Regions from separate parts of the Paenibacillus marinisediminis genome, predicted to be linked through region 2. Evidence: predicted binding sites of a transcription regulator. Region 2 holds the regulator's gene; each other region holds the start of a gene.
The links. The regulator Rex, encoded in region 2, represses fermentation and respiration genes when NADH is low (regulators of the CRP and FNR family bind a similar motif). The targets are predictions, from matches to a motif close to TTGTGAAATATTTCACAA.

Region 1 (7,512 bases), on a different contig from region 2:
GCGCCGCTCTCGAAGCTTCCGATCTATGTGCGCGCAGGCGCAGTGCTGCTTGAAGGACCGGTTCGCCAGCATGCGGAGGAAACGGTTGCCGACGAGTACGTGACGGCATCAATCTATCTGCAGGGCGGAAGCGGGACTTCCGAGCTGGAATGGTACGAGGATGATGGTCTGACCTTTGCCTATGAAGACGGGCAATGGAACAAGATGCTCATCCAAGTGACAGAGTCTGTGCAGTCGTTGAACGTGAAGGCAGCTTATACAGCACGCGGATATGAGCCGAAGCGCGACAGCTTGCGTATCCGTTTGATCGGCTTGTCCTCTGCGCCTTCCGCGATTGCGGGTATGGGCGAGAAGGTGGAGATGGATCAGCTTGCTGGTCTGGCGACAGGCTGGGCTTATGATGCGGAACGCGGTGAATTGCTTGTGAAGCTGCCAGAGAACGCTGGCGGTCATGAGTTGAACATTACGCTGTAATCATAAATAGGAAATAATAAAACAGCGATGGATATATCGGTTCATACCGATGATGTCCATCGCTGTTTACATGTGAATACATAGTTTACTAGTTTACTATATCGAGCTCACAGACTCCCGCCATACGAGCTTATGCGGAACAATAATACGCGCTTGGTCGAAGCCGTCTCCCTTTATGGACTGAATGAGCGCCTGTGAGGCTGAACTGCCCATTTTATAGATACCGATATCGACACTTGAGATCGGAGGCGAGCCCATTTCAGAGAATAGCGTATTATTGAAGCCGACCACACTGCAGTCCTCTGGAACGCGCAAACCGTTGTTCTTTAAGGTGCGGATCACACTTAAGGCGACAAGGTCATCGATTGTGATGATAGCGGTTGGCCGATCTTCCAGCTTAGCTATGCATTCCGCTATATGTATAGAAGATTCTTGCGTGAATTCACTTTCATACATAAGCTCCTTGCGGACTGGAATGCCTGCTTCAAGCAATGCTTTGCTGTATCCATCCAGGCGATCCTTGGACAGAGTCAGGTTAAACGGACCGCTCACAAATGCGATCTTGCGGTGCCCCCGTTGGATGAGATTGCGTGTCATATCATAGGCGGCTGCAACGTTATCGTTGTCTATCGAAATGATGTCAGCATAGTGTTCGCTTCGTCCAACAAGTACGAACGGAAACTTCTTATCCCGCAGAAATGAAATGATCTGGTCATCACGGCGTGATGACAGCAGGATAATGCCGTCTACGTATCGGCCTTGAACAAGACGTTCTATGGCCTGTTTTTCTTCAATCTGATTCGTTGCCGTTGTCATGAGCACATCATAGCTGCTTGCAGCTGCTCTTGTAACAATACCTCGTATAATCTCAGAGAAAAATTGGTTCAGGAATAACTCATCTGCGGGTCGTGGCAGGACGATGCCGATGTTGTTAGTTGTCTTGGTGACAAGACTCTTTGCCAGCATATTAGGGTGGTAGCCGAGTTCTTCCATTACTTTGCGGACTTTGCGGACCGTCTTCTGGCTGATGCGTACATCATTCGATATGACGCGCGATACCGTAGAAGGCGATACACCTGCTTTTTGCGCTACATCTACAATAGTTACTGCCATTTGGATTATCCTCGCTTAGCTTAATATATTCCGAGTATAAGTTATATCCTAGTATTGCGCAAACGTTACACCTATAGAGCGGTATGATCGCCGATCTCGGAATTTCCACAATTGATGCGTTAACCCGCCGAGCAAATGAGGTTCTAAGGTTTATGCCTTGATTGATGAAGGTTGCGGAGGCTATTCTGCCAGCGAACTCAGATATTAAGGGGTAGTAGAGTGAGGTGGCGAGGAGTTGGATAGAAATGTTGTATAAAGTACAACATTTTCACCAACATTCCTCAGGAAACGATAAATTGTTGTACTTCATACAACAATTTAGTCATGATGAGCCTTGTCTCACGTGTTTTTCTAGATATTGTTGTACTCTATACAACAATTCTGCTGAGCTACACCTTAACCGTTCATATTGTTGTATGAAATACAACATAGAACGTCTAATCAATAGTTGGTAGTTGGAGATCAAGTTGAATGATTCAGTGTGAACAAGTAATTGTATTTTGATGCGTGCTTCTGTTCGTCCATGATAATTCCGAGTACCGTGTCTTTGTAAATGCCAGCAGGCAGACCGGACCATATTTTTCGGTAATTCTCAACAGCTGAGAGTTCGCCGAACAGCGCCGTAACCAGTCCCTCATTATAAGAAGCGGGTTTCGTATAGGATACATCGGTGCTCGCTGGAATATGGCGGCCGGTAAGTTCGGTGTACATCTCTCGGAACATTCGATTATGTCCTCGTTCGTCATTGCGGATCGATGCGATGATGTCTTTCTGTTCCTTCGTCGGCGCCATATTGATTAGATCATCGTAAAACAATTCATCATGCTTCTCGCCCTGAACAGCATGATAGATACCTTCCAATGCTTGAGCATAAGTTGTTGCCCATACCGGCTGAAAATTAGCTCGATAAAAATTCGAATGTGCCCGATACAATGTTAATACCCCCTCAAGGATCGAATGTCACGGAAGACCTCAATTTCTAGGCATTTCACATTAGCCTATTCATTTTGTATTTAAAGGTGCAGCCGGCCTTACGATTACTGCTGACACATGTCCCCGATAGGGGATTCACCCCAGCGAATGATGTTTTGAAGGTCAATTTTTGGGAGATGATTTTAAGATCTGCTGATTCAAGGGAAAGTTGCTAAAATGGAAGCAGGAAGAAGCTATAACTGGTTTCTGGAGCTGGAATTATCGCAAGACTTGTAATGTGATAAATACCACATACATTCAAATGCCTCATCGACGATAATTTTGATGGTTTTCATGGCAACATTTCGTAAGGAGCGATCTTTAATATGGCGAACAGAGCAAAGATTATAATAGCAGCGGCAGCAATCCTTTTGTTCGCAGCGGCTGGAATCGGATACTTTCAATGGAGCAGCAATTCCAGCAAGAAAGAAATGTCGAATGAGCAGGTGACCAAAACCCTCTTTAAGTTCGATACGATTATTAATCTGAAGTTATACGGGGATCAAGAATCGAAGAAGCATCTCAAACAAATTGAGAAGATGCTGGATCAAATCGATGAACAAATTAATATGAGCAATAAACAGAGTGAAATTTACCAAGTGAATGCTGCGGCAGGAAAAGAAGCGGTAAAGGTTTCACAAGGTACGTACGATCTCGTCAAAGTATCTCTAGACTATGCGATCGATACCAAGGGAGCTTTTGATCCCAGTATCGGGTCACTCGTGAATTTATGGAAAATTGGCAATGGAGGAGAGCATCCTCCTGCTGATAGTCTCATTCAACAGGCCAAGTCACTTGTGAACTATCATGATATTGAGATGGATGATAAGAACTTAACGATCAAGCTCGTCAAAGAAGGTATGTCTCTCGATCTTGGCGGAATCGGTAAAGGGTATGCGGCAGATATGGTGTCTGATTATTTACGTCAAGAGAAGGTGAAGAGTGCGATTATCGACCTCGGTGGCAGCAGTATCATTGCGATTGGTAGCAAACCTAATGGAGAATCGTGGCGCATTGGTCTCCAAGATCCAGACCGGGAACGGGGAAAACAATTAGCCGTCGTTCAGCTTAAGGACGAGACGATTGACTCCTCCGGTATATATGAACGGTTCTTCATGGAAAATGGCGTCCGCTATCATCATATTATTGATCCTAAGACAGGCTATCCTACACAGAACGGGATCAAGAGTGTGACGATCATCGGCGGAACCGCTACCGATGCCGATGTACTCTCAACAGCGGTCGTTGTAATGGGACTTGAAGAAGGGCTCGCTTATATCAATCAGAAGCCTGGTCTTGAAGCGATGTTCATTATGGAAGATAACAAGATTTATATGACACCGGGATTGAAAGGGAAGATTAACTTAACAAATCCCCAATACACAGTGGTTGATACAAACTGATTCCATAATGGAGAGTCTTATGATTCTGTATGTCTGGTGTGATTCTATCTTCTAGAGTGTCTAGCCTATTTGGGAAGACAACACGAAAGGAGCATTATATATGAATCAACTTGTTAAAGAATGCATTCAGAAGTTGGGACTAACACATTGGACACTCGTTTTCCAGCATAACATCAACGTATAATTATAGACACGAATGTTGGTGGAAACGTCTCGGTTAATTATAAGTTTTACTTCCGATGTTTTCGAAGCTATTCCTTCTTAACCTTGACTTTAACAAGAGTAATATGTATTATTGATCCAATAATCACATACAAGGCAATGACCAAAGACATGATTCCCTACGCGAGCTGTCCAGAGAGAGAAGTTCAGGCTGAAAGCTTCTCCAGATATCGGTTGTGGAATTACCCCTTTGCAGCCGTGGCGTTGAACCCGTTGATCGGAATAGATCACGGCTGTAAGCGGCACCGACTTATCCCCGTTAACGGATACTAATAAGGACCTTGCTGCTGCATACTTTGGCGAATGCCATCGAATGACATGCTGGAGGTCGAATTAGGGTGGAACCACGAGCTGAACGCACTCGTCCCTTGGGGGAAGAGATGCGTTTTTTTGCGTTCAACGATAACCAGTAATGGAGAAATGGAGGCACAATCATGGAGATCAATGTAACTTTGCCAGACAGAACAATTAGGAGGGTAGAACAAGGAACGACCATTATGCAAGTGGGGGAATCTATTAGTACCGGACTGAAGAAGCTGGCTGTAGCTGGTAAACTGGATGGCAAGCTCGTCGATCTTAATCAATCGCTTGAGCATGATTGCCTCCTTGAAATAGTTACACTCGACAGTAAAGAGGGCCTAGATATCTATAGACACAGTACTGCGCACCTGATGGCTCAAGCGATCAAGCGAATATATGGAGCTCAGGCTGTTAAGCTTGGAATAGGTCCAGTAATCGAAGATGGATTCTATTATGACATCGACATCGCTAATCCGTTGTCTACGGAAGATCTTGTCGCGATCGAACGTGAGATGGAAAAGATCATCCAAGAGAATATTCCGATCGTTCGTCGAGTCGTAAGCCGAGCAGAAGCTATACAACTATTCGAGAAGCTGGAAGAGCCGCTCAAGCTGGAGTTGATCCGCGACCTGCCGGAGGATGAAGTCCTATCCCTATACGAACAGGGTGAATTCTTGGACCTCTGCAGAGGTCCGCACCTCCCGGCTACTGGACGAATCAAGGCATTCAAGCTGTTAAATGTAGCGGGTGCGTACTGGCGCGGGGATTCCAATAATAAGATGCTGCAGCGAATATACGGGACTTCATTTCCAAAAAAAGCTCAGCTGGAAGAGTATCTGCACGTTCTTGAGGAGGCGAAGAAGCGTGACCACCGCAAGCTTGGCCGAGAGCTAGGTCTGTTTATGTTCTCGGAAGAAGCACCTGGGATGCCTTTCTACTTGCCGAAGGGGATGACGATTCGCACAGAGCTTGAGAACTTCTCGCGTGAAATACAGAGGCAGCGGGATTATGAAGAGGTTCGCACTCCGCTGATGATGAATAATCGGCTGTGGGAGCAGTCCGGACACTGGGATCATTACAAGGATAATATGTACTTTACTGACGTGGACGACACGAAGTTCGCGCTGAAGCCGATGAACTGCCCAGGGCATATGCTCATCTACAAGAACAGCCTACATTCCTATCGGGAATTGCCTATCCGTCTCTCGGAATTCGGCCAAGTGCATCGCCATGAATATTCAGGTGCTCTTAACGGAATGATGCGAGTCCGCACATTCTGTCAGGATGATGCGCATCTATTCGTCTTGCCGGAGCAGATTGAGGATGAGATCAGCCGGGTCATCGCGCTGATTGACCATATCTATCAAGTATTTGGATTTGAATATAAGATCGAGCTGTCCACTCGGCCTGAAGATTATATGGGCTCAGAAGAGCTGTGGAATCAAGCGGAGCAATCGCTTCAGAACGTATTAGATAAGCGAGGCATCCAATATCGGATCAATGAAGGCGATGGAGCATTCTACGGTCCTAAGATTGACTTCCACATCTTAGATGCATTGAAGCGAAGCTGGCAGTGCGGGACGATACAGCTGGATTTCCAGATGCCTGAGAAGTTTGATCTGACATACATCGGTGAGGATGGTCTTAAACATCGGCCGGTCGTCATTCATCGCGCCGTGTATGGTTCGATTGACCGATTCATAGGGATCATTACCGAGCACTATTCGGGGGCGTTCCCTCTATGGCTGGCTCCGGTTCAGGCGAAGCTGCTGCCGGTGTCTGAGAATTATGTTGATTATGCCTTCCAAGTGAAGAAGTCTCTGGACGATGCCGGGATTCGGGTGGAGGTAGACGCGCGCGATGAGAAGCTCGGCTACAAGATACGCGAAGCGCAGCTCGAGAAAGTGCCGTACATGTTCGTGCTTGGCGAGAATGAGAAGAGCTCGGGCCGTATATCCGTAAGAAAACGCAGTGAAGGCGACCTCGGCATCGTAAGTATTGAAGAGATGATCGAGCAGATGAAAGCAGATATACAATCAAGAAAGTAAATAGATGCTGTCCCGCACAATGCTGCTGCGGGGCAGCATTATTTGTATGTAATCGATGATTAGCCGAGGACATATGTCCTTCCCTGAATCCTCGAATCCATTATTAAATAATAAATAAATGGATATGGGGGAGAGCAGCATGAGAGGAATCCTATTCGCATTCATGGCGGGAGCTTTTATTACGCTGCAAGGTGTTGCCAATGCGCGGATCAGCCAAGATATTGGCACTTGGCAAGCAGCGACATTGACGCAATGGACCGGATTCATGACAGCCTTGCTGATTCTGATATTTAGACGTGACGGAGGACAATGGCGGAAGCTAAAGCAGGTACGACCGTTATATTTGTCGGGCGGAGCCTTTGCGGCAATCATTATTTCTAGTAATATTACAGCTATTCACCAGGTTGGTGCTACGATTACGATATCCGCCGTATTGATTGCCCAATTAAGTCTAACCTTTCTCATCGACAGTCGGGGATGGTTTGGGATGCTGAAGCAGCAGATGAGACTGCCGCAGTTCATCGGCATCGGCATGATGATAGCGGGCGTAGTGATATTGGGAATTTGATCAGATATTTATGTTATCTTGGGAGAAATGCAAGAAGAGAAGGCGAGGCCAAGCTATGAAAGAGATTCAAGATCGGGAGCAGCTGATGCAGTATCTGCATGCTTATAGCATCGAGGGTATATTTAATGAACCGCTAATGTCTCATTTGTCGCTGTACAGCTATGATCAAGGAGAAATTATCTGTTCACAAGGAGAACCTTCGCAGGTTCTATATATATTGGTGAAGGGGAAAGTGAAAGTCTATGTTACTTCTCCTGAAGGCAAGAAGCTGATTGTATCCTTTAAGAAACCGCTTGATGTTGTTGGGGAGATTGAATACGTAGCGGGCAATGACATGATCAATACTGTAGAGGCTGTATCGCAGGTCCATATGATCGGGATTCATCAACGCTGGCTGAAGAGATACGGAAGC
Region 2 (7,512 bases):
TGCTCACAAACTCTGACTTCACCCGGTCAATTTCATATTCCTTCGTAATATCTCGATGAACGAGCAGCGTTCCGATTCGTTTCTGATGGCGATATAGCGGCTCACAATACATGCGAATGTACCGATTAAGCGGTTCTCTCAAATGATAGGTCCAGCTGTCAGCCTCTGATTCACGATTAGCAACGATATCTTCTATCGATGCGATTAGCGGCTTGGGATCTGTCACAATACTGCTCAGCAATTGCATATAACTCGACAGATCCATTTGTAGTGACTGTGATTCATTCTGAATATCCAGCAATTCACATAGCTTGCGGTTGACCTGTAAAGTGGTTCCGTCGAGACTGAGCAATTGCACGCCTTCCTGGATCGTATCCAGCATATCCTGCGTCATCTGCCTTTGTCTTTCGGTTTCTTCGAATAGGTCAACCTTCTCAAGCGACAGCGATATTTGCTTCGCCAGGCCCATCGCTTCAAGCTCATCTCTGCTCGAGATCGTTCTTCCGATCCTCGTAACTACAATGCAAGCAATGATCGTATCATGGGCATCGAGAATAGGTAGATACAGCTCATCAACAGTGGAAGTTGTCGTTTCATACCCTTTTTCAGACGGTAAGCTGTCTCTATGTAAAAGATACGGCTTCTTCGTGTCCATGACTCTCACAAATATGGAATCCTCTAATTGCTCGATCAACTGGTTAGCACCATTTTCCGAGATACCAAATGCTGCATGCTGTCGACTTGGATTCAAGAGCACAATGATCCCTTTGTCCATATATAAGACTTCCACTATGTTGCGAATGATGCTGATCAGCAGATGCTGCTTATCGCTGGAATTAGCTAACGACAATATAAAACGATTCCGACGCTCCAAATATCGTTCGCTCTCCTCCATCTTGCGCAGCGCATCCTGAAGCTCATCCTGTGAAGCCTGTAGCTCGTCCTGCTGAGCAACCAGCTCTTCATTTTGTGCAACAAGTTCTTCTTCCTTAGACATGATCTGCACCATCATCGACTTCAAGGAACGTGACAGCTGACCAATCTCATCTTGACGCTCAGTATAGTGAAGCTCGACAGCCTTTCCCGTTGCAAATTGTTCAGATTCAGCTGACAGCTTGTGCAGCGGCGTACCGACATCTTTAGCAGCTCTGTTCGTTATCCATAGGAAGATGAACAATGAACACAATACAAATAGAATAAACCAGGTTCCTTCTCTATACAGTTCCTTGAGCAGTCTATCATTTTCTTCAATCAGCTTATTCTTCGTATCTACTTTAAACTTTGCAGCATAATCAATCATCTCGTTAACCGCGTCATTGACACCGCTGGATGACAGCTTTCGAAGCGAAGCATAGTCTTCATTCTGAGCATACTTGACGGCAGAAGGCAGCACATTGTGAATGAAATCCGTCGTAAACAGCTCAATAGATCGAATTAATTCCTGCTCCTCCTTAGTGAGAGGTAATTGTTTGTAGGCTTTCAGCGCATCCTTCAATCGATCATACTCTACGAAGATCTGCTCGTATTCATCTTTATTCAGAAAAGCATAATACCCTCGAGAACGGAAAAAGATCTGATTCGTATGACCCGCAACTTCAGAAACGATTGATTCTTTATGCTCAAGCTGCTGCGTCTTGGTCTGATATTCTACTAATGAGTTATAGCTTCGCCAGAGCACGATGCCAGCGCCAGCCATTATCAACAGCTGTGATATCAGCATCATCGCAACAAATCGGCGAGTTAAACTTTTCCTCAGATATGAGTGCAGCCTACCCATTCAGCATCACACCAACTTTGCGTACCAGCTCTATCGGACTAAAGGGCTTGGACATAAACTCATCCGCTCCATTGGCCAGTGCATGCTCCCGATCAGATTGCTGACTCTTCGCAGAGAGCATCATCATTTTAAGTTGATTATGTTCAGCGCTCGCTCTAACGGCGCTAATAACTTCAAGACCTGTCATTTTGGGCATCATGTGGTCAAGTACAGCCAAGTCATAATCATTCGCTTCAATCATTCGTAATGCTTCTTCTCCATCTGACGCTGTCGTTACTAGGTAGCCTTCGTCTTCCAATGTATCTGTGATCAACATACGCAATATAGCTTCATCTTCTGCCACCAATATTTTCGCCATTTGGCACCTCTCCCTCTCAATTAATTGGACTTATACCCACTTGCGAATTAATCGACGAATGCGCGCTTCCAATTCTTTTATTCGAAACGGTTTGGTGACATAATCGTCCGCCCCTAGCTGGAGCGCTTTGACGATATCTTGTTCAGCAGTTCTACCCGTCAACATAATGACAGTAAACATTTCGGCATGCGGTAATTTACGAATACGTTCCAACACTTCAAGGCCATCCATTCCAGGCAGAAGACCATCTAATAACACAAGATAAGGCTCTGTAACTTCTGCAGGCAATTGTTCCAGGAACGACTCTCCATCACGGTATTTGGTCAGTATTACGTCTAGTCGTTCATCAAGCTCCATATTAAAATGGTCTGATAACATCGTTTGCATCAGGATATCATCATCCACGATCACTAGCTGAAGCTTGCGTTTTAATGGAGTCAGCGCAATGTCCTCTTTTGTTACAACTCTTCGTCTTCCCAAGCTCTTTGCAGCATAAAGCGCTTGATCCGCCATTTCTATCCAGCGGTGAATGCTCAGGTCGTTATTGTCTACGTATACAACGCCTCCGGAAAACGTACAGGTGAAGATACCATCAGCTGTATAAAAATCAACCTTAGAGAACTGCTCAATCAACGCCGACAATAAGATCTGCGCCTCCTTCAGTTCTGTCTTAGGCAATAAGACCAGAAACTCTTCTCCACCATAGCGGATAAAAATATCTCCGATTCGCAAATTTTCCTTCATAAAGGCTGTAAACTTCGTTAGTACCTGATCACCGATCAGATGACCATATGTATCATTTATCTGCTTAAAGCGATCCAGATCAAGCAGCGCCATACTAAAGCTTTCGCTGTTTCTTAAAGATTCCGCATTCAGCCTGCTGAACGCTTCATGCATAAATTTTCGATTGTATGCTCCCGTTAATTCATCGATAAACAACAATCCATCCAATCTCTTCTTCCCAGTGATCTGCCTTTGCAGCCTTGCCAACAGTTCTTCAATATCAACCGGCTTGCAGATCACGTCATCGACACCCATTCGATATGCTCTTAAACGTGTATGTTTACTGCAATCCTCGGTAATAATAGTTGTCGGAATATACTGCTTCTTGAGCTTCTCTCCCAGAAGCTCCATAATTTCAAACCCGTCCGTATCCGGAATATTCAAGTCCATGATGAGACAATCCGGCGAGACATCGTGGAAATATTCAATGGCTTTCTGTGAGGAAGTTGTCGCTATAACGGACCAGCCCGCTGCTTGCAGCTCTTCCTTTAGAACCATCAATAAGTTTACGTCATCATCTAAAATAAGGACAGAGGGGTCTGTCTCTACATTTTTCTCGTTTAACCTATTATTCATAGAACCTTTGACGCTCCGCTCCGATTGAGTCTCTATATAATGACGTAAGTCGTGCAGAAACAGCCGTACTTCCTCAGCAGTCCATTCCTTCAATTGGTTCAACTCAATCTGATTGAGCAATCGACTTGCAATCTGCATCAATTCATTCATTTCAATCGTGCCTGATGTGCCTTTAACCGTATGTAAGAAGTGATACAACTCATCAGAACGAATGATATCTTTACGATTGAACCAAGTATTCAACTGTTGTTCTAGGTTCAATATGAATTGAGTTTGATATTTATTCATCTCCTACCCCCTAGCACTAGATGTTCATTCCCATGATGCTCATTGCATAGTAAAAGCGCAAAGGAATCACAATCCTTTGCGCTTATTTTCACTGATTTGGCATCGAATAGATGTCCCCGGTCGGTGTCCCGTCAGCGAAGCGGAAGAAGTGATAATAATATCGTAGTTCACCAGTCTCGTCCTTGCGTCTGACTAGTGCCTGCCACACATATTCATTATCTTTAATACCCGGAACGATGTGTTTAATGCTGACTCCCGGATACTGCTGTATCAAATACTGCTCAATATCCTTTTTGGAGACACCATCAGAGGCAGCCTTAACTGTTACTTGCTCTGAAGTAAGGTCGACCCATGCCATCTGAGTAACACCAGCCTCGTCTACACCTGTGACAACGTAATATACACTATCCCATATCGACTTCTCTACTCCGCTTACAGAAGCCCAAGCAACTGCTTTTTGAGATTCAGCAACAGCTTTTGCTTCGAGCGAATTTTCATCTGTACGAATATAATTTACATACCACACGCTCAAGATAGCCAGCAGGAGCATCACTACGAGCGCAGCCAGAACGACAATACGCACTCGGCTGTAACGCTTCCTTGATCTGCTTCTAGTCAACATTTACTTATCCTCCACTTAACGAGACAGCAAGCCTTGGAAGCAGCGTGCTGCTTCGCGGCGAACCCGTTCTTCATCAAGGGTCAAGCATGCTCCATTATTGACTACTTGCTTGCCATCTACCCATACATGCTTAACATCCTTGCCAGAAGCAGAGTATACCATGTGGGATACCAGATCCGTATGCGGCAGCAGATGCGGTTGATCAATATCGACAGCGATGAAATCCGCCTTCATTCCAGGCGCAAGCAGACCTACGTCCTGAAGCTGGATCGTCTTGGCGCCATTGATCGTCGCAATTCGCATTGCTTCTGCAGCAGGTACCGCAGTAGGATCACCTGATATTCCCTTATGAATAAACGCAGCCAAACGCATCTCTTGGAACATATCTAGATTGTTATTGCTAGCTGCTCCATCTGTTCCAAGGGATACGTTCACGCCTGCTCGGAGAAGGTCTGTAACTCGTGCTATGCCGCTTGCCAGCTTCAGGTTGCTAGCTGGGTTGTGAGATACGCCGACCTTATGTTTAGCCAATATTTCGATTTCTTCGTCTGTAAGATGAACGCCATGCGCAATATACGACGGTCTGCTGAAGAATCCCAGCTTCTCAAGATGCGCAACAGGGCGCAATCCGTATTCCTGCACATTCTGTTCAACTTCTGCTCTAGTCTCGGACATATGCGTATGTAGCATCATATCAAGATCATGAGCTGCTTGTACGAACTTCTCGATGAAAGCAGGAGGACAAGTATACGGCGCGTGTGGAGCCAGCATCGTCGTAATTCGACCTTCCGCTCGTCCGTTCCAATCTTTTGCGAAACGCACAGCCTCTTCTAGCTTCATCCGCTGTTCTTCTTCACTGCATAGACCGATGGCGCCGCGCATGAGTCCTGCGCGAATACCTGCTTGTTCCGCAACCTTGCCGACCTCATCCATATGGTCGTACATATCTACAAACGTAGTTGTGCCGCTCTTCAGCATTTCCAGTACAGCAAGAGCGGAGCCCCAATACACATCTTCGTCTGTAAATTTAGCCTCCATTGGCCACATTTTTTGCTGGAGCCATTGCTGGAGCACCATATCATCGCCATAGCCGCGCAATAACGTCATCGCAGCATGACCATGCGTGTTGACTAAACCCGGCATGAAGAACAGACCGCTGCCATCAAATAACTCCGCATCTTCCTTATAATTCTCCGGCAGAGTTTCACCGAGATAGACAATCTTTCCGTCCTCGACAACCATGTATCCATGTATGGTGCTCGATTCTGCGTCCGGATGGATCTGTGCAAAGCGCCCGTTATGGACGATGAATCGTTTAGGCATTCTCAATCGTTTCCTTTCCTTCTTCATCTTGCAAGTAATAGGCCAAGCTGAACAGATCCGTCGTGAAATCTGCAGTATGCACGCGAATATGCGGCGGTACCTTCAGAATAACAGGTGCAAAGTTCAAGATTGCTTCCACACCCGCCTCGACAAACTGATCCGCAACATGCTGGGCTTCCAGCGCAGGTACCGTAATAATACCTATTCGAATTCCCTTACTCTTAACTGTATCGATCAACTGATCCATTGGCTGCACGATCAGGTTGTTCAATGCTGTTCCCACTTTATCCGGATGCGCATCGAATACAGCAACAATCTTCATATTATCTTGCAAGTACGTGGTATAGTTGCATAGGGCTTGACCAAGTTTACCAGCACCGACTAATCCGACTTGAATCTTGAGATCAAGCTTAAGGATATGTCTAATCTGCTCGATCAGATAAGACACATCATAACCGATGCCTTTACGGCCAAAATCTCCAAAATAAGCGAGGTCTTTGCGAATTTGGGCAGGATTCAGATCAAGCTTCTGACCTAAATCTTGAGATGATATTGTTAGAACCTCACGCTGCTTCAATTCCATGAGGTGACGTAAATAGAGCGGCAAACGTCTAACAACGGCTTCTGAAATCTTCATCGCTTTCATATCCTCTGATCCCCCTTTTACCTATCTGATTGTCATATTATTTTTAATTAATCTTGTAAAGCTCTTTCCTGCTCTTCCCTGAACCAATCACGGATCCGCGGCACTAGGTGCTCGGTAGTCATATGCTCCATCTTAGGACCAGGTAAAGAATATAAGAAATGCTTGCCATAGCTCGTCTCAATTACACGAGTATCATAAATAATTACGATACCGCGATCCTTAGAGGTTCGAACTAATCGTCCAAAACCTTGCTTAAAGCGAATAACGGCTTGCGGAATCGACAGCTTCCGGAACGGATTCTGGTTCTGACGCTTCAATCGTTCTGACTTCGCCTCAACAAGCGGATGATTAGGCGGCTGAAACGGAAGTCTGACAATCGCTAGACAAGTCAACGCCTCACCAGGAATGTCCACACCTTCCCAGAAGCTGCTAGTTCCTAACAGCACGGATGCAGGATGCTCCTGAAAACGGCGAGTCAGCTTGCTTCGATTGCCGCTGTCCATGCCTTGCCCTAACACTTGTACGCCGTGCGGCTGAAGCATTTCCTTCAGTGGTTCATATACTTCCTTCAACATGCGGTACGAAGTAAACAGCACCAGCATTCTACCCTTTGTCACAATGGCAACATCTGCAAGTGAATGAAGCAATTTGTCGGTAAAGATCGGATCTACAGAGCCCTTAACTGTTGGAAAGTCTCGCGGAATGACAACTAGCGCTTGCTCGCGGTAGTTGAACGGAGACGGAAGAATAACAGTATGTAATCTTCCCGTGCTGGAAGCCTCCTTCAAACCGATCTGTTCCTCTAAATATTGAAATGACTTGTCAACAGATAACGTTGCCGAAGTCAGAATGACACTTTTCTTCGGTTCGAAGAAGTATCGATTTAGCGCTTCGCTGACATCAACTGGCACTGCGTACAGATGCATCGACTTATGCTTATACTGAGCATTGCCTTCCATCCAATACACAGAATCTGGATCTGTCGCCTTCATAAAGAGGCGAAAATCCTCGCGAATGATTGAGATCTCCTTGAATATCCCTGTTACATCCGTTATGACGGGCTGCAGCTCTTCATCATCCGCATCTTTCCATTCCAACACAAGCTTTTCGCCCGTACGGACAATTTCCCCCAGACGCAC
Region 3 (7,512 bases), on a different contig from region 2:
CAATGCGGTACGACGATAGTCACCGATGATACGGCCGCGGCCATAAGCATCTGGCAAGCCTGTGATGATACCCGCTTTGCGAGCAGCGCGCATATCAGATGTATAAGCATCGAATACGCCTTGGTTATGCGTTTTGCGAATATGTGTGAATGTATCTATGATTTCTTCCGGAACTTCGAAGCCATATGCCTTACAAGCGTCGATCATCATGCGGATACCGCCAAATGGTTGCAAAGAACGACGGAAAGGAGCATCAGTTTGAACACCGACGATTTTCTCTTTGCTTTGATCCAAGTAACCAGGTTTGTGGGAAATGATCGTGGATGGTGTATTTACATCAACATCCCAAACGCCGCCGCGCTCACGCTCTTCTTTGGAAAGCTGGCTAACGATTGCCCATAGGTCTTTTGTATCTTGAGTTGCGCCTGCCAAGAACTTGTCGTCCCCGTAGTACGGGTTAATGTTGTGATCGATAAAATCAGCGACATTAACATGTCTTTGCCATTTGCCTGCTTTAAAACCGCGCCATGGGTTTTTAACTTCTGTTTCTGTAGTGTTCTTTTCTAATACCGACATCGAAATCCCTCCGTTAAGTAGGTTTTCTATCTATAGTTTAAATCTAACCTCTATTCACAAGGAACGCAACTGCATCAATTAGCTTCGTTCTTCCATGTCTGCCGCAGCATTTCCTTGCTATGACACTATTGTACTCTTAACAATCGCTATACAATGTGATGAAAATCACAATGAAACAGCTCAAGCATGCTTTACATCACACGAAATGTCTCAATTTTGTGAAATTAATCTCAAACCTAGAAAAGTGGAATATTTTCCATCACCCATTATGTTAAAAAAGGGCAGCAGACATGATGTCTGCTGCCAATCGCTATATCAAAGAGGTGGATGAATCCATTAGCAATTCTTACTCAAAGCGACCGTAGAAAGCATCACGGTATACTTCTGCAAGCTCTGTTACAAGCGGCATCTTCGGATTAGCCGTTGTACATTGGTCTTCGAATGCGCGGTCAGCCAAGCTGTCAACGCCTGCTTCGAATTCCTTCGCGTCGAAGCCGATCTCTTGGAATGTTTGCGGCAAGCCAAGCTGACGGTTCAAGTCACGTACCGCTTCGATCAAGCTCTTCACGCCTTCTTCAGTCGTGCGGCATGGTAATCCAAGGATGCGTGCAATTTCCGCATAGCGCTTATCTGCTACGAAATGATCGTATTTAGGGAAGGAAGCAAACTTCGTTGGCTTCTTCGCGTTATAACGGATTACGTGCGGCAGCAGGATCGCATTCGTACGTCCATGAGGCGTACCGTATTGAGCGCCCCATTTGTGCGCCAAGCTATGGTTAATGCCAAGGAACGCGTTCGCAAATGCCATACCAGCGAGCGTCGAAGCGTTGTGCATCTTCTCACGAGCGACTGGATCTGCTTCGTTAGCTGATTTAACCAGGTTTTCATAAACCAATTGGATCGCCTTGATCGCAAGCGCATCGGAATAATCGCTAGCCATAACAGATACGTATGCTTCAATCGCATGAGTCAACACGTCCATACCTGTATCTGCAACTGCTACGCGCGGCAAGCTGTATACGAACTCTGGATCAATGATCGCCACATCTGGAGTCAATTGATAATCAGCCAGCGGATACTTAGTATGACCATTTTCCTTATCTGTAATTACGGCGAACGATGTTACCTCAGAACCTGTACCCGAAGTTGTTGGAATCGCAACAAATTTCGCTTTTTGACCAAGTACAGGATATTTATAAGTCCGTTTGCGAATATCCATGAACTTCTGCTTCAAGTTATTGAAGTCTGTATCTGGGTATTCGTAGAACAGCCACATTGCTTTTGCAGCATCCATTGGAGAACCGCCGCCCAGTGCAATGATGCAGTCTGGTTTGAATCGGTTCATCATATCAGTACCGCGATTCACTGTGCTAGTGGACGGATCTGGCTCAACATCGTAGAAGATCTCGATTTGAACTGGATTGCGGCGTTTCAGCAAGTAATGCTCCAATTTTTGAACGTAGCCGAGCTTCATCATCATAGGGTCAGTAACGATCATGACGCGATTGATGTCAGGCATTTTTTCCAAGTATTGTGTAGCGCCTTTTTCAAAATAAATTTTGTTAGGAACTTTGAACCATTGCATATTCACAGTACGCTTCGCCACCCGTTTCACGTTAATGAGATTGACAGATGTTACGTTGTTGGATGTGGAGTTGCGTCCATAAGATCCACATCCAAGTGTCAGAGATGGAATATTCGTATTGTAAATGTCGCCGATCGCACCATGAGTGGATGGAGAGTTAACCAGGATCCGTCCTGTTTGCAATCGATCACCGAATTTTTTAATAATTTCATCATTGCGGGAGTGGATAACCGAAGAGTGACCCATACCGCCGAATTGTACGATTTCAACTGCGAGCTCAATACCAGCGTCCGCATTTTTAGCTTTGTAGCAGGCAAGGATCGGGCTCAATTTCTCAGCAGACAATGGGTAGTTTGGCCCTACTCCATCAATCTCAGCAACTAGGATCTTCGTATCTGCTGGAACCTTCAAGCCTGCAAGCTCAGCAATCTTCACTGCAGGTTGACCAACGATTGTTGGGTTTACTGCGCAAGTGCCCGATTTCATGGCAAGACCTTGCAGTTTAGCTGTTTCTTCTTTATTGGTAAAGTAGCAGCCGTTTTGCTGCATCAATTTTTTCACTTCGTTGTAGATCGGCTCTTCAATAATGACAGATTGCTCAGAAGCACAGATCATACCATTGTCAAATGTTTTGGAAAGGATCAAGTCTGTTACAGCTTGGTCGATCTTCGCGCTCTTCTCAATGAAGCATGGAACGTTACCTGGGCCTACGCCGAGAGCTGGTTTACCACAGCTGTATGCTGCCTTAACCATTCCAGCACCGCCTGTTGCCAGGATCAAAGCAACGTCAGGGTGATTCATCAATTCATTGGTCGCTTCCATGGATGGAATCTCGATCCATTGGATACAATGTTCTGGAGCGCCGTACTTGATTGCTGCTTCACGCAGAATGCGTGCTGCTTCCGAGCTGCTGAACTGTGCTGATGGATGGAAGCCAAAGATAATCGGATTGCGTGTCTTGATGGAAATAAGCGATTTGAACATAGTTGTAGAAGTTGGGTTCGTAACTGGTGTAATACCCATTACGATACCTACCGGCTCAGCGATCTGGATGCAGTTATCAAAGTCATTTTCATCGATTACGCCAACCGTTTTGCTATATTTAATGTTGTGATAAATATACTCGGTAGCAAAGATGTTCTTCGTGATCTTATCTTCGTAAACACCGCGCTTCGTTTCTTCAACTGCTGCTTTAGCCAGATACATGTGCTTATCAAGTCCAGCAAGCGCCATTTGTTGTACAATCGTGTCGATCTGCTCTTGATTCATATTCATGAATTCTTCTTGAGCTTTCTTTGCGTTGTCAATGAGCTGTTGAATGTGTGCAGCAACTTGATTCTCTTTGTTTTCTACAGTTGGTTTCACTTCGGTCTTCGCCATCATTCTCCGCCTCCATATAAATTACTTTAACTTCAACACCAATTGTACTTCTTCTTTAAAAACATCCATCTATATGTGTGTGTTAAAGTTATTTGTTTTGTGATTGTTTTCACAATGTAATCATATACGATTGCAACATTGAGGTATGTGATATTTTTCACGTAATTTCATGAATAACATCATTTTTTTAAAATATTCAAAATGCATGCGCTTTCATGCCGAAATTGGTATAATAAGAATGAAGAAGCATCATCCATTCATCTCATTATGCCACTACCCATAAGATGTATTCTATTGTAAAAAGAACAAGGTGTAATTCATCAATCAGGGGTACAAACTTATTTTAACAATCATTACGGGGTTTTACCTAATTATACCTTTTCATGAAAATTTGTCAAAAGTGATTAATATCACCGCACTTTTTTGGAACTATAATTAAATAAAATCGCTAAAGAAATTGACAATTACGTTGTTAACGCTCAATATAGAGGTAAAGAACAAAAAAAGTGAAACATGTCACAAGGTTTGTATGCGTTAGTTAACACTCGCGAATATGAGAACCAACCTTGAACATATAGGAGGGAAACCGAGTGGATCATATGAAGGAGCAATTCCACGAGCACTGTAACATTTCATGCTTCTCGGAACAGAATCAGGATCATCTAATATCTTTAGCTAAAGATCGGACATACCCTGAAGGCTCTCACCTGTTTTGGGAAGGTGACACTGCCGATAAATTGTTTTTGCTCAAGAGTGGGCGTGTTAAGATCACCAAGTCAACAGATGAAGGGAAAGAATTGATTCTCTACATGTATCAAGCTGGCGACCTCGTTGGTCAAGTCGATCCATTCCACAGCACGAAGCATAGCTTCACAGCGGAAGTTATTGAGGAAGGCGAAGTTGGCGTTATCGAACAACGTGATATTGAAGCTTTGATCTGTCAGCATTGTGACTTCTCCATTGACTTTATGAAATGGATGGGAATTCACCATCGACTAACTCAAACTAAATTCCGTGATCTGATGATGTACGGTAAACCAGGCGCATTATGCTCCACTCTTATTCGTTTGTCCAACACTTATGGCCAAAACCTAGATGATGGCGGCATTCTGATTAATAAGAAAATTACGCATACTGATCTATCCAACATGATCGGTGCAACACGCGAAAGCGTGAACCGGATGCTTAGCGATTTACGCAAGCGCGGTGTGATCGAATATGACAACGGCATGATAGTCATTCGTGAGCTTGAGCAGCTGCAGGAAATATGCCACTGTGAGTTGTGTCCGAAGGAAATCTGCCGGATCTAGTCTGGAAGAAATCGTGCAATTATATATGAATAGGCTGTAAGCGCTGTGTAGGAATCGCTCCTCAAATTCAGCGCTTTTCTATTTATTATGATATACTCACCTCTCCCATTCCACCTTCCTTTTCAACCCTTCATTTTTCATAATGGCAGACGGAGAAAGTACATCCTTTGAGCATTTCTAATCACTATATATTGAAGAAGAGGCTTGCCCATAGGTAGAATCATCTACTTATAGGCAAGCCTCCGAACTATCTTATATGTCAGTTTTTCGATACCTTAATGGTGATATTGTCATCAGGTTCCACTCTAATGGCGCTCATTTCCGTTATCTGAAATGGTTGATCATTCATCATCAATTCCACAGCGTAGTTATCCTTCAACGAGAAACCGTTGATCTTAATAATATCCTTGCTGTCCTCAGACAATGTAATGTTTCCGAACTCTTTCAAGACATCGACCAATTTCACTTCTTGTTCTAACGGCATAGCATACGTTGAAGTGATATCCGGCAGCGCTGTACCTCCATCAATCGTTAACGTGACACTCGGAATGATGGCACTGCTCGTATCTACTTCAAGCTCTTTAACATAAACCGTAAGCTGATCATTCTCTTTAATCGGTTGTGCAAGCTTTTCTTTTTGACGGATATTATAATCGTTCAGCATTAGCCCCCAGGTCATCTTCGGATCAAGAGAGATATCTCCTACTGAAGCTATTCCAGAAGAGTCGTTCTTAAGCTTAACAATACCTGTATGTGCCAATGCTTGACTTACCGTCATGCCTTGTTTCCATTCTATCGTTATTCGTTCTGTAATATTAGGGACATAAGAGCCCCCGTCAATCACCACAGTAACCTCTGGAAGCGTTTTCGTGTCTGCAGCCGTTAATGACGTAAGTGGTTGAGACTCTGATGCTTGAGAGCAACCTGTAAGCAGAATTACGCCGATTAAGCTTAACCAGCTTAATCGTTTCCACCAAGCTCGATGGTTATTCATCCGTTCCACTCACCTTCATGCCTAATGTATAAATAATCTGAATATGCAAGCTTATGATTATCATTATGCATGAATGTTGCACATAAAAGGTATCAAACATGTCATAATATTCGCAATTGTCTCGATATCGTTGGATTATCGGCAAGAACCGTGTGTAATTAGAGTTTTTATGTCATATTCCTATTCTCTTCTTAATTAAGGTCATGTACGCTCTTCTCGTAATCAAGAAATAAATATACTGGAATACAATGTAGATTCCAACTATGGTCAGCGCATACCGCATAATATTAGAAAACAAGAGATTGCACAATGTAATCATGGCAACTAGTGTATGGATGCTGCCTACTAAACACGGGAGGAAGAAGATCAGACCCATCTGCAAATTTACTACCTTGCGAATCTCTTCAATGGACAAGCCAAGTCTGGTTAGAGATTTGAAATAAGCTTGATCCTCCTGCAAATCGCTGAACAGCTTGAAATAAATGATGCTGCCGCTGGCAATAAAGAATAGCAAGCTAATGAACATGCCGATAAATAGAGCTAATGAGCTGACCTGATTGAAATCACTTATAGCTTCAATTCTACTACGAACTAGATAACTGTTTTCCCCTGCTTCGTTTAGAATCGCATCAGCTAACAGAAATGAATCTTGCCAATCGCTTATCATGTAACTGTGCACTGTTAATTTAGAATCATCCTCAACACGCTGCTCCAGCTCTTGAAACAAAGAGTCGGGAATGACCATTAGTCCGCTTGCCACATATGCTTCTGAAACAACCGTCCGATTCAGCCGGTCGATAATTGTGAAATTATGATACTGTTCTTCACCAGCTATTTTAATCCGTATATGACTACCCTTCTCAACTACTCCAGACATATCCATCGTCATGGCTCCAAATGGGCTCTGATCTATCCAATATGCCCCTTCTTCAAATGGTGCGATAAGCTCATGATTCAAGGGCTCTGCAAGCTGGTTATACTGGCTAGTACTAATCATGGATACCGTTAACGTCCAAGGAGTGTCTCCTTCAAGTTCAACCTCCAAGAAATTCGTTTCAACTTCAGCTGTAATCTCGTGACCATATTGCTCGGCCAATTCAAATATTCGTTCATTTTCTATCGGAATGGGATGATCAGAATCGCTTCGTATCGTCAACTCATACGGATTAGAATCTGTAATCAACTGTTTGTAGCCATAATTAAAGACGAATACAGTTGCAGTAGCTGTCAGTACTACCGTACTCAAGGTCGCTATCGTGAACAATACTCGAGCATTGCTTCGAATTCGGTGCGCAGATTGAGAGATGAATAGCAGGTTCGTTCCACGGTACATGATTCGTTTACTTCGTGACAGCATTCGAATAAACAAGATGCTGAACTGGGTGAACAGAAAGTAAGTACCTATGATCGTTAACAGTACAGTCGGAACAAAAGTAATGACAATATTCTCCCACTCTGTGTTCACAGCTAAATAATACCCTCCAGCAATAGATGCAATGGATAATAACGCCAATATCCAAGAAAATGAAGGGACTCGCTTTGAATGACGTCGAGATCGAATCAGCTCAATAATCTCTGTTCTGCCTATCTTACGCAGGGAGATCACGGTTATGACGAGGAACAGTGTCAGAAACATCGTGAACGTTAATCGCACAGCATCCCTGGAC
Region 4 (7,512 bases), on a different contig from region 2:
ACGGCGGCAATAAGCTGCCGATGAAGATGACGATATCCCACGTCTTCTTCCATGCTGCAGTGCTGCCTTGATGACGGAATTCGAACGCTACGCCGCGTCCGATAAGCGCAAGCAGCAGCACGACGAGCGGAATATAGAAACCGCTGAACATCGTTGCATACCAATGTGGAAATGCAGCGAACATCGCGCCGCCCGCTGTCAGAAGCCATACTTCATTGGCATCCCAGAACGGGCCGATGGAGTTGATTAATACGCGTTTCTCTCCATCATTTTTCGCTAAAAATAATGTCGACATACCTACACCGAAGTCAAATCCTTCTAAGAAGAAGAATCCGACAAACAACACACCGACAAGGACAAACCACAGTTCACTCAACTCAAACATGGAGATGCTTACCTCCCTTACTGAACGGATCGTTCGTCGTTACTTCTGCAGCGTGATCATGATCCAGCGCATCCGGACCCTTCTTAATCACTTTAACGAACAGATAGATCATGACGACTAATAGAATCGAATAGATCGTTGTAAATGCGATCAGGGAGAATAACACCTCACCTGAAGTAACGCTAGGAGAGACACTGTCTGCTGTCGTCATTAAGCCGAATACTGTCCATGGCTGACGACCAATCTCTGTCATAATCCAACCTGCTGTATTCGCTATGATTGGCAAGGAAATTCCAAATACCATCATTTTCCAATACCAAGGCTTAATTTGATCAATCTTCTTGCGAGCCATCATATATACACCGTACATAGCCAGCAAGATCATAAGCGAACCTGCTACAACCATGATGCGGAAGCTCCAGAATGTTGTCTTAACCGGAGGAATATAGTCTCCTGGACCATACAACTGTTCATATTGCGCTTGCAGTTCCTGCATCCCGATAACTTCACCGGAGAATTTACTATAAGAAAGGAAGCTCAGTGCATATGGAATCTGCAACTCCATGCTGTTTTCCTGTTTTTCGGTGTCAATCTTAGCAAATACCGTCCATGGCGCAGGGTCATCACTCGTCGTCCACAAGGCCTCTGCCGCAGCCATCTTCATTGGCTGTGTATGAACCAGATACTGTGCTTGCTGGTGACCATAAAGCGCAACACCAATTGAAGAGATCAAAGCTACTACGATAGCGATATTAAATGACTTTTTGAAGAAGGCAACGTCCTTCTTCTGCATCAAGCGCAGCGCACTAACACCTGCGATCAAGAATGCGCCTGTTGCAAATGCGCCCAATACGGTATGCGGAAACTCTACAAGTGCCTGACCGTTGGTAATGAGTGCCCAGAAGTCGTTCATTTGTGCGCGGCCATCAACAATTTCATATCCGACTGGATGCTGCATGAAAGAGTTCGCTGCCAGAATCCAGAATGCTGACATCGTCGTTCCAATCGCTACTAACCAGATACACGCCAAATGCACTTTCTTCGAAAGACGATCCCAACCGAATATCCATAAGCCGATAAATGTGGATTCCATAAAGAAAGCAGCCAATGCCTCAATTGCAAGCGGCGCCCCGAACACGTCTCCTACGAAGCGAGAATAGTCCGACCAGTTCATACCGAACTGGAATTCTTGAATAATACCTGTTACTACACCTACTGCAAAGTTAATAAGGAACAGCTTACCCCAGAACTTTGCCATCTTTCTGTACTGCTCTTCACCTTTGACGACATACATCGTCTGCATAATGGCGATGAGCAGCGCCAATCCGATCGACAACGGGACGAAGAAGAAGTGAAAAATCGTCGTTGCTGCGAATTGAATACGGGACAGCTCAACTACATCCATCCGTAATCCCCCACCTTTCTCATACTAGTACCATTTTCCATGTTTACATGCTATGTCAAGCTAAGTGGCCGCTTCCGCCTGCTTCAGTGACCATCGAAACCTGCGGTCGGCGGTATTAGCCTGTATAACGGAAGATCAAGAGTGTTGCTCGTGACCCATCATCATTCTGTCAAAAAAGTCACTCCATCGTTGTGACAATTGTCACATAGTACCCCGCTCTCTTTGAGCAATTTGAGAACTTTTTCTCAAACTTCACAAGTTTGTTGAAAATGTAGGTGAATTGTATCACAATTGTACTTGCGTTTAACTTGCGACGCCTTTTAACTTTTGTAATAGTGTCTGATGTCAAGCGTATTCTGTAAAATGGGTTCTATTATACCATTTTTCCATAAATAGGTTTACATTTCATCATTCCTCTATATAATAGATACAGATAAGCATGGCTTTCAAGATGTGGTTACAAAGTGTATCAACCGACTAGCTACCCTCAATGCTTTCAATAGCCTTGACGACACCTGTAAATATTGGCGCATCTCTTCCTATATACCCGTTGAAATTATTCCCTTCCATCTATACCTGCTCTCCATCTATGTAACAACTTCACCGGAAAGTACTCGACGAAAGTCTAGTTCGAATACCAATCCAGGGTCGGTTTTGCCACAGTCATCCATTTCATAAAATGAGAGTATAAGCCATGCAGACTTGACGATTAAACAAAAGACACAACACAAGGAGAGAGTGGAGTATGTTCGGGTGGACGACGCAAACAGACAAGACTCACAGAACCAAAGTACTGGTACTGACCGGTTCACTCGGGCATGGTCATGTACAAGCTGCTAGTGCAATCGAGGAATTAATGCGCAAACGTTACGGCAATCATATAGAGGTTCAAATTGTAAATTATCTGGAACAGATGGCACCTCACCTTCACATGGTAGGCTCCTACTGTTTCGTACAGTGGCTCAAGCATTTCCCTGGGATGTACGGCACACTCTTCGAATGGATGCGGAAAGATCGCAAGCTGGCGCAATTCATCAAGAACGTGCGCCTGACAAGCTTGCGCCCGCTGGCTAAGCTCATTCGCGAGACAGATCCAACTATCGTTGTAAGCACATTTCCAGCCGCAAGCGCTGCGATCTCTAAACTGAAAGAGCGCCGCATCATTAATTGTCCGACAGCGACAGTCATTACCGATCATACGGATCACAGCTTCTGGCTGCATCCATATACAGATATGTACTTGGTCGGATCCGAGCATGCTAGGCAGATGCTTGAGAATCAGGGAATACGCAGCAGCAAGATCGTGGTTACCGGAATTCCGGTGCGGCCTGCCTTCTATAATACTTATAACAAAGAGGAACTTCGTGTTCAGCACGGTCTTCACACAGAGAAGTTGACTGTCCTTCTCATGGGAGGCGGCTGCGGCTTGCTGGATCCAGCTATATTACACGCTTTGGAATCCGCAGCTTGGGCTAAAGACCTGCAGGTCGTCGTCGTGTGCGGCCATAACGACAAGCTCCAGCGTGAGCTCCAGCATTGGAGCGAGAAGGTGTCGCTCAACGTGCATATTAAAGGATACATCGATAATATACATGAGTATATGGCGATGGCTGATGTTATGATTACGAAATCAGGCGGTGTTACGACTGCGGAAGCAATTGCCCAGCACTTGCCGCTCATCATTTATAAACCGTTGCCTGGTCAAGAGCAGGATAACATCACCTATCTGCTGAAGACTGGACTTGCCAGCGTAGCAGAAGATGTTCCATCCTTGCTTAAATGCTTGTCCCGCTTCACAGCACAACCTGAGCTGTTGAAAGAGATGCGTCAAGCTGTACAACAAGAGCAATCAGGCACCGAGCAAGATCCAATCGATGTCATCATGCAGTTGAAATGCTTGCCAGCACCTGCTATGCGAACAGCTCCATCTTGGTTCCGACGCACGGTAGGCTAACTAGCCATATCAAGTTCCGGTCTCGTTGAGTTACGCACTCGATGAGAACCGGACTTTTTGTATTTTTTTCAGTATTTACACGTTTACCCATAATTTCTATGCATGAATAAATCCTCATACCAATGTATACGCTTGCATAATGATATTTACCATTATTTACGACTAATATCCTAGTGTTTCAGGCACCCCATGGATTTTTTTTATCAGTGTATTTTGTGATTTTTATACATAAAATACACAAAAGTCATTTTAAAATGTCGATCATCTCTTTATAATAATTAGCAAGCGTTTTGTACCAATTTAGAAGGATAGGTGAGTGGATATGATACAACATAAAACAATTACAGATGATTCGTTGAACCCTTATTTAAATGCACAACGTCAGGTGGACGCTGCAGCGGCAAAGCTACAACTGCCTCAGCATGTGACAGAGATACTAAAGAAACCTAAGCGTGTACTGTCTGTCAGCTTCCCTGTGCGTATGGACGATGGTTCAGTTCGCGTATTCGAAGGCTTCCGCTCCCAACATAACAATGCAATCGGTCCTACTAAAGGCGGTATTCGTTTCCATCCAGGCGTTACTCTCGACGAAGTTAAAGCATTATCCATGTGGATGACCTTCAAGTGCGGAGTTGTTGGCCTCCCTTACGGCGGCGGCAAAGGCGGCGTTATTTGCGACCCTAGAGAATTTAGCAAAGCAGAGCTAGAACGCGTTAGTCGGGCATTCATGGAAGCTATAGCAGATATTGTAGGTCCGGAGAAGGATATCCCCGCTCCAGACGTTTATACCACTCCGCAAATCATGGGCTGGATGATGGACACTTACAGCCGTTTGAAAGGACATTATTCACCAGGCGTTATCACCGGCAAGCCGCTTATTATCGGCGGATCGCTCGGACGCAACGCTGCTACAGCACAAGGCTGCGTTTATGCTATTGAATGTGCAATGGCTGATAAAGGCCTCCCAATCGAAGGTGCAACGGTTGCGATCCAAGGCTTCGGCAACGCAGGCCGCATCGCTGCTCGCCTCTTGAATGACATGGGAGCTAAGATCGTAGCAGTCAGCGATTCCCGCGGCGGAATCTACGATCCGAACGGCTTGGATGTTAGCCGCGCTGAGCAGCTGAAAGATCACTCCGAGCTTACAGACTACGGCCCTCAATATATCATTAGCAACAGCGAGCTGTTAGAGCTTCCTGTTGATATCTTGATTCCAGCAGCACTTGAGAATGTCATCACGAAAGAGAACGCTGGAAATATCAAAGCTAACATCATCGCAGAGGCTGCTAACGGTCCAACTACACCTGAAGCTGACGTTATCTTGATCAATAACGGCATCACCGTTATTCCTGATATCTTAGCTAATGCGGGCGGCGTTACAGTATCTTACTTCGAGTGGGTACAGAACTTGCACAACTACTACTGGTCTGAAGAAGAAGTGCTTGAGAAGCTAAGAGCTAACATGATTAGATCTTGTGAAGCTGTTCGTGATATGGCTGCGGCATATGATACGGATCTGCGCACAGCTGCATACATGATCTCAATCAAGCGTGTAACAGACGCGATGACAGCTCGCGGTTGGGTATAAAATAGAAGCCTTATAATCGGTATACAGCATGTGAAAGTGCGAAGGATCCTTAACAGTATGGAGGATTCTTCGCACTTCTGTATATAGAGCCGATACGCGCGGTCATCCGTACCGCATTCGGAACGCGCTTGTCTTTCCGCGCTTCTTCCGTTATAACTGGGAATAGATCTAAAGGAGGGATGATTTCATGAGAACTTATACCTTAATCGAGCAGCAGCTAGACAATGGATTAGAGGTTCATCAAGCAACGCCAGACGATACGTCCGATATTGTGGAGCTCCTCACGAATACTGCGAGATGGCTGAAGAGTAAAGGCTCTACCCAATGGAGCGCGCTTCTAGACGGACACGATGTCCACGGGACCGGCGACGCCATTAAGCACGGTGACGTATTCATGTTTAAGGACGGCAATATCGTAGCAGCCATGGTCATCCTATTAACAGAACCAAGTCCTTGGGATCTGGACTTATGGGGAGATGACGGACATGATCCATCCTTCTACGTCCATCGTCTGGCGATTAACCGAGATTATGCGGGTCAAGGTCTGGGCAACTCCGTCATGCAGTGGATCGAGAGCGGCATCCGCATCGAAGGCAAGCCGCAGATTCGTCTAGACTGCATCGAAAGCAATAATACGTTGTTCCGTTTCTATAGCGGAGCTGGTTATGAGCATAAAGGTGCTGTAAAAGGGTTTCATCTATTCGAGAAAGCGAGCGCCGCACATCAGAGCTAACGATATGCGGCGGTACATATGCGTTCTCCCGTTGATGTCACCCACGTCTCTTCATCGTTGAATCAGGTCAAGTCTGCGGCTCGGCTTGATCGACGATGAAGAAGCGTACTCCCTATATCCCCCACCATATACATGATTATCACCGGTTCCATGCGAAGCCAAGCTGGTTCAATCCTTCCGTAGAAAGCGGCAACAGCAGGATGCAAGATGTACAGGACACCTACCGACAACAGCAGCCAGTACAACGAGAATCTTAGACAAACGTATCCTCTCATCTGGAACCGATAGTCGGAATAGTCCCAATAGCGTTTGTAGAACATCTTATCGAGCATAAGCCCACTGACATATTCTACAAGCGAAGGAATGAAGAAGCTGAGCAGAAGCATCCCCCACCAGGACACCCCAGCATCCGATGCCATAATCAGCAGCATTGGCGCGATACCGTACATCGGCTTGAACGGCCCCAGCAAGAAGCCCTCCTGTTTGTACGCCCCTGTCGTCCATTTGCAGTACGCCTGCTCCAGCAGCCAGCCCCCACATGCATATACCATGAAATAAAAGAACAGCGCCGACCCTGTCATATTACGACCACCTTCATTTTTGAATGGGTATGTTCATATGTTCTGTAGTTTTGTGCTAGCCCGCTGTAATTATTCATTCACGTCCTTCACCTGAGGATCGGATCGCTATCATGCCCCATCGTCTAGCTAACTAGAATAGCAATAAGGAGCAGCGCAATGCGGGCTGCGTTCGTAATTATAAAGCTCCTTACAGCCAGTACAAACGTCTCTGCCTTTGTCTGCTTCTCCATGAACTGATTCACATTCTTCCATACGGGAATTACCGTCAGCAGAGGAAGGATGAGCAGCAACGGGTAAACCTGCAAATACAGATACACCGCCAAGTCCAAGTAGGAAACAATGTAGCTCACTCGGAACAAGCGCAGGGCATTTGCTTTGCCGATATAGATCGGGAGAGTGTATCGTTTGTTCAAGATATCCTCGTCCATGTCGCATATGTTGTTAGCTAGCATGATATTTGCAATGCCGATTATAGCCGGTATGGAGATAAGGAAGATGAGCACTATTTCCTTCAAGTTCATGAAGATATGTACGAATCCATGTTGATATATCAATACCATCATATGTTCGGGTCTAAGATGGATGAAGGCAGAGATAAATATGATGCCGAATCCCATAAACAATCCGGAGAACAGCTCGCCAAGCGGCATCCGCGAGATCGCGATAGGACCAAACGAATACAGGATGCCTACCATAAATGAAAGCCCGCCAAGCAGCAGCACGAGCAGACTGGTGTTCAGATACAGCAAGATGCCAGCACTTGTCGCCAGCACAAATAAGAAGATGATGGTCGCCAATACTGTGCTTTCCTTTATTTGATGCTTAACTATGGCGTTATGGACAACATAACCGTAGCCTTTGGTTTC

Region 1: the regulator Rex is predicted to act here: its motif matches at 2,796-2,813, upstream of ACXX53_RS18670 (FAD:protein FMN transferase).
Region 3: the regulator Rex is predicted to act here: its motif matches at 3,639-3,656, upstream of adhE (bifunctional acetaldehyde-CoA/alcohol dehydrogenase).
Region 4: the regulator Rex is predicted to act here: its motif matches at 2,064-2,081, upstream of ACXX53_RS14510 (cytochrome ubiquinol oxidase subunit I).

The regions. Positions count from the first base shown of each region.
Region 1 covers NZ_JBTGUH010000010.1:5,662-13,173, reverse strand. The annotation lists gene ACXX53_RS18685 (glycoside hydrolase family 31 protein) at 1-474, shown strand, start outside; gene ACXX53_RS18680 (LacI family DNA-binding transcriptional regulator) at 571-1,587, opposite strand; gene ACXX53_RS18675 (ferritin-like domain-containing protein) at 2,050-2,520, opposite strand; gene ACXX53_RS18670 (FAD:protein FMN transferase) at 2,886-3,962, shown strand; gene thrS (threonine--tRNA ligase) at 4,619-6,532, shown strand; gene ACXX53_RS18660 (DMT family transporter) at 6,672-7,100, shown strand; gene ACXX53_RS18655 (Crp/Fnr family transcriptional regulator) at 7,156-7,512, shown strand, end outside.
Region 2 covers NZ_JBTGUH010000002.1:24,935-32,446, reverse strand. The annotation lists gene ACXX53_RS06030 (ATP-binding protein) at 1-1,723, opposite strand, end outside; gene ACXX53_RS06025 (response regulator transcription factor) at 1,770-2,135, opposite strand; gene ACXX53_RS06020 (diguanylate cyclase) at 2,166-3,782, opposite strand; gene ACXX53_RS06015 (hypothetical protein) at 3,871-4,404, opposite strand; gene ACXX53_RS06010 (amidohydrolase) at 4,420-5,727, opposite strand; gene ACXX53_RS06005 (redox-sensing transcriptional repressor Rex) at 5,720-6,373, opposite strand; gene dinG (ATP-dependent DNA helicase DinG) at 6,421-7,512, opposite strand, start outside.
Region 3 covers NZ_JBTGUH010000007.1:146,807-154,318, reverse strand. The annotation lists gene pflB (formate C-acetyltransferase) at 1-576, opposite strand, end outside; gene adhE (bifunctional acetaldehyde-CoA/alcohol dehydrogenase) at 923-3,544, opposite strand; gene ACXX53_RS16415 (Crp/Fnr family transcriptional regulator) at 4,141-4,851, shown strand; gene ACXX53_RS16410 (hypothetical protein) at 5,111-5,845, opposite strand; gene ACXX53_RS16405 (ABC transporter permease) at 6,018-7,512, opposite strand, start outside.
Region 4 covers NZ_JBTGUH010000006.1:43,847-51,358, forward strand. The annotation lists gene cydB (cytochrome d ubiquinol oxidase subunit II) at 1-385, opposite strand, end outside; gene ACXX53_RS14510 (cytochrome ubiquinol oxidase subunit I) at 378-1,790, opposite strand; gene ACXX53_RS14515 (MGDG synthase family glycosyltransferase) at 2,536-3,744, shown strand; gene ACXX53_RS14520 (Glu/Leu/Phe/Val family dehydrogenase) at 4,067-5,332, shown strand; gene ACXX53_RS14525 (GNAT family N-acetyltransferase) at 5,520-6,065, shown strand; gene ACXX53_RS14530 (putative ABC transporter permease) at 6,128-6,646, opposite strand; gene ACXX53_RS14535 (1,4-dihydroxy-2-naphthoate polyprenyltransferase) at 6,769-7,512, opposite strand, start outside.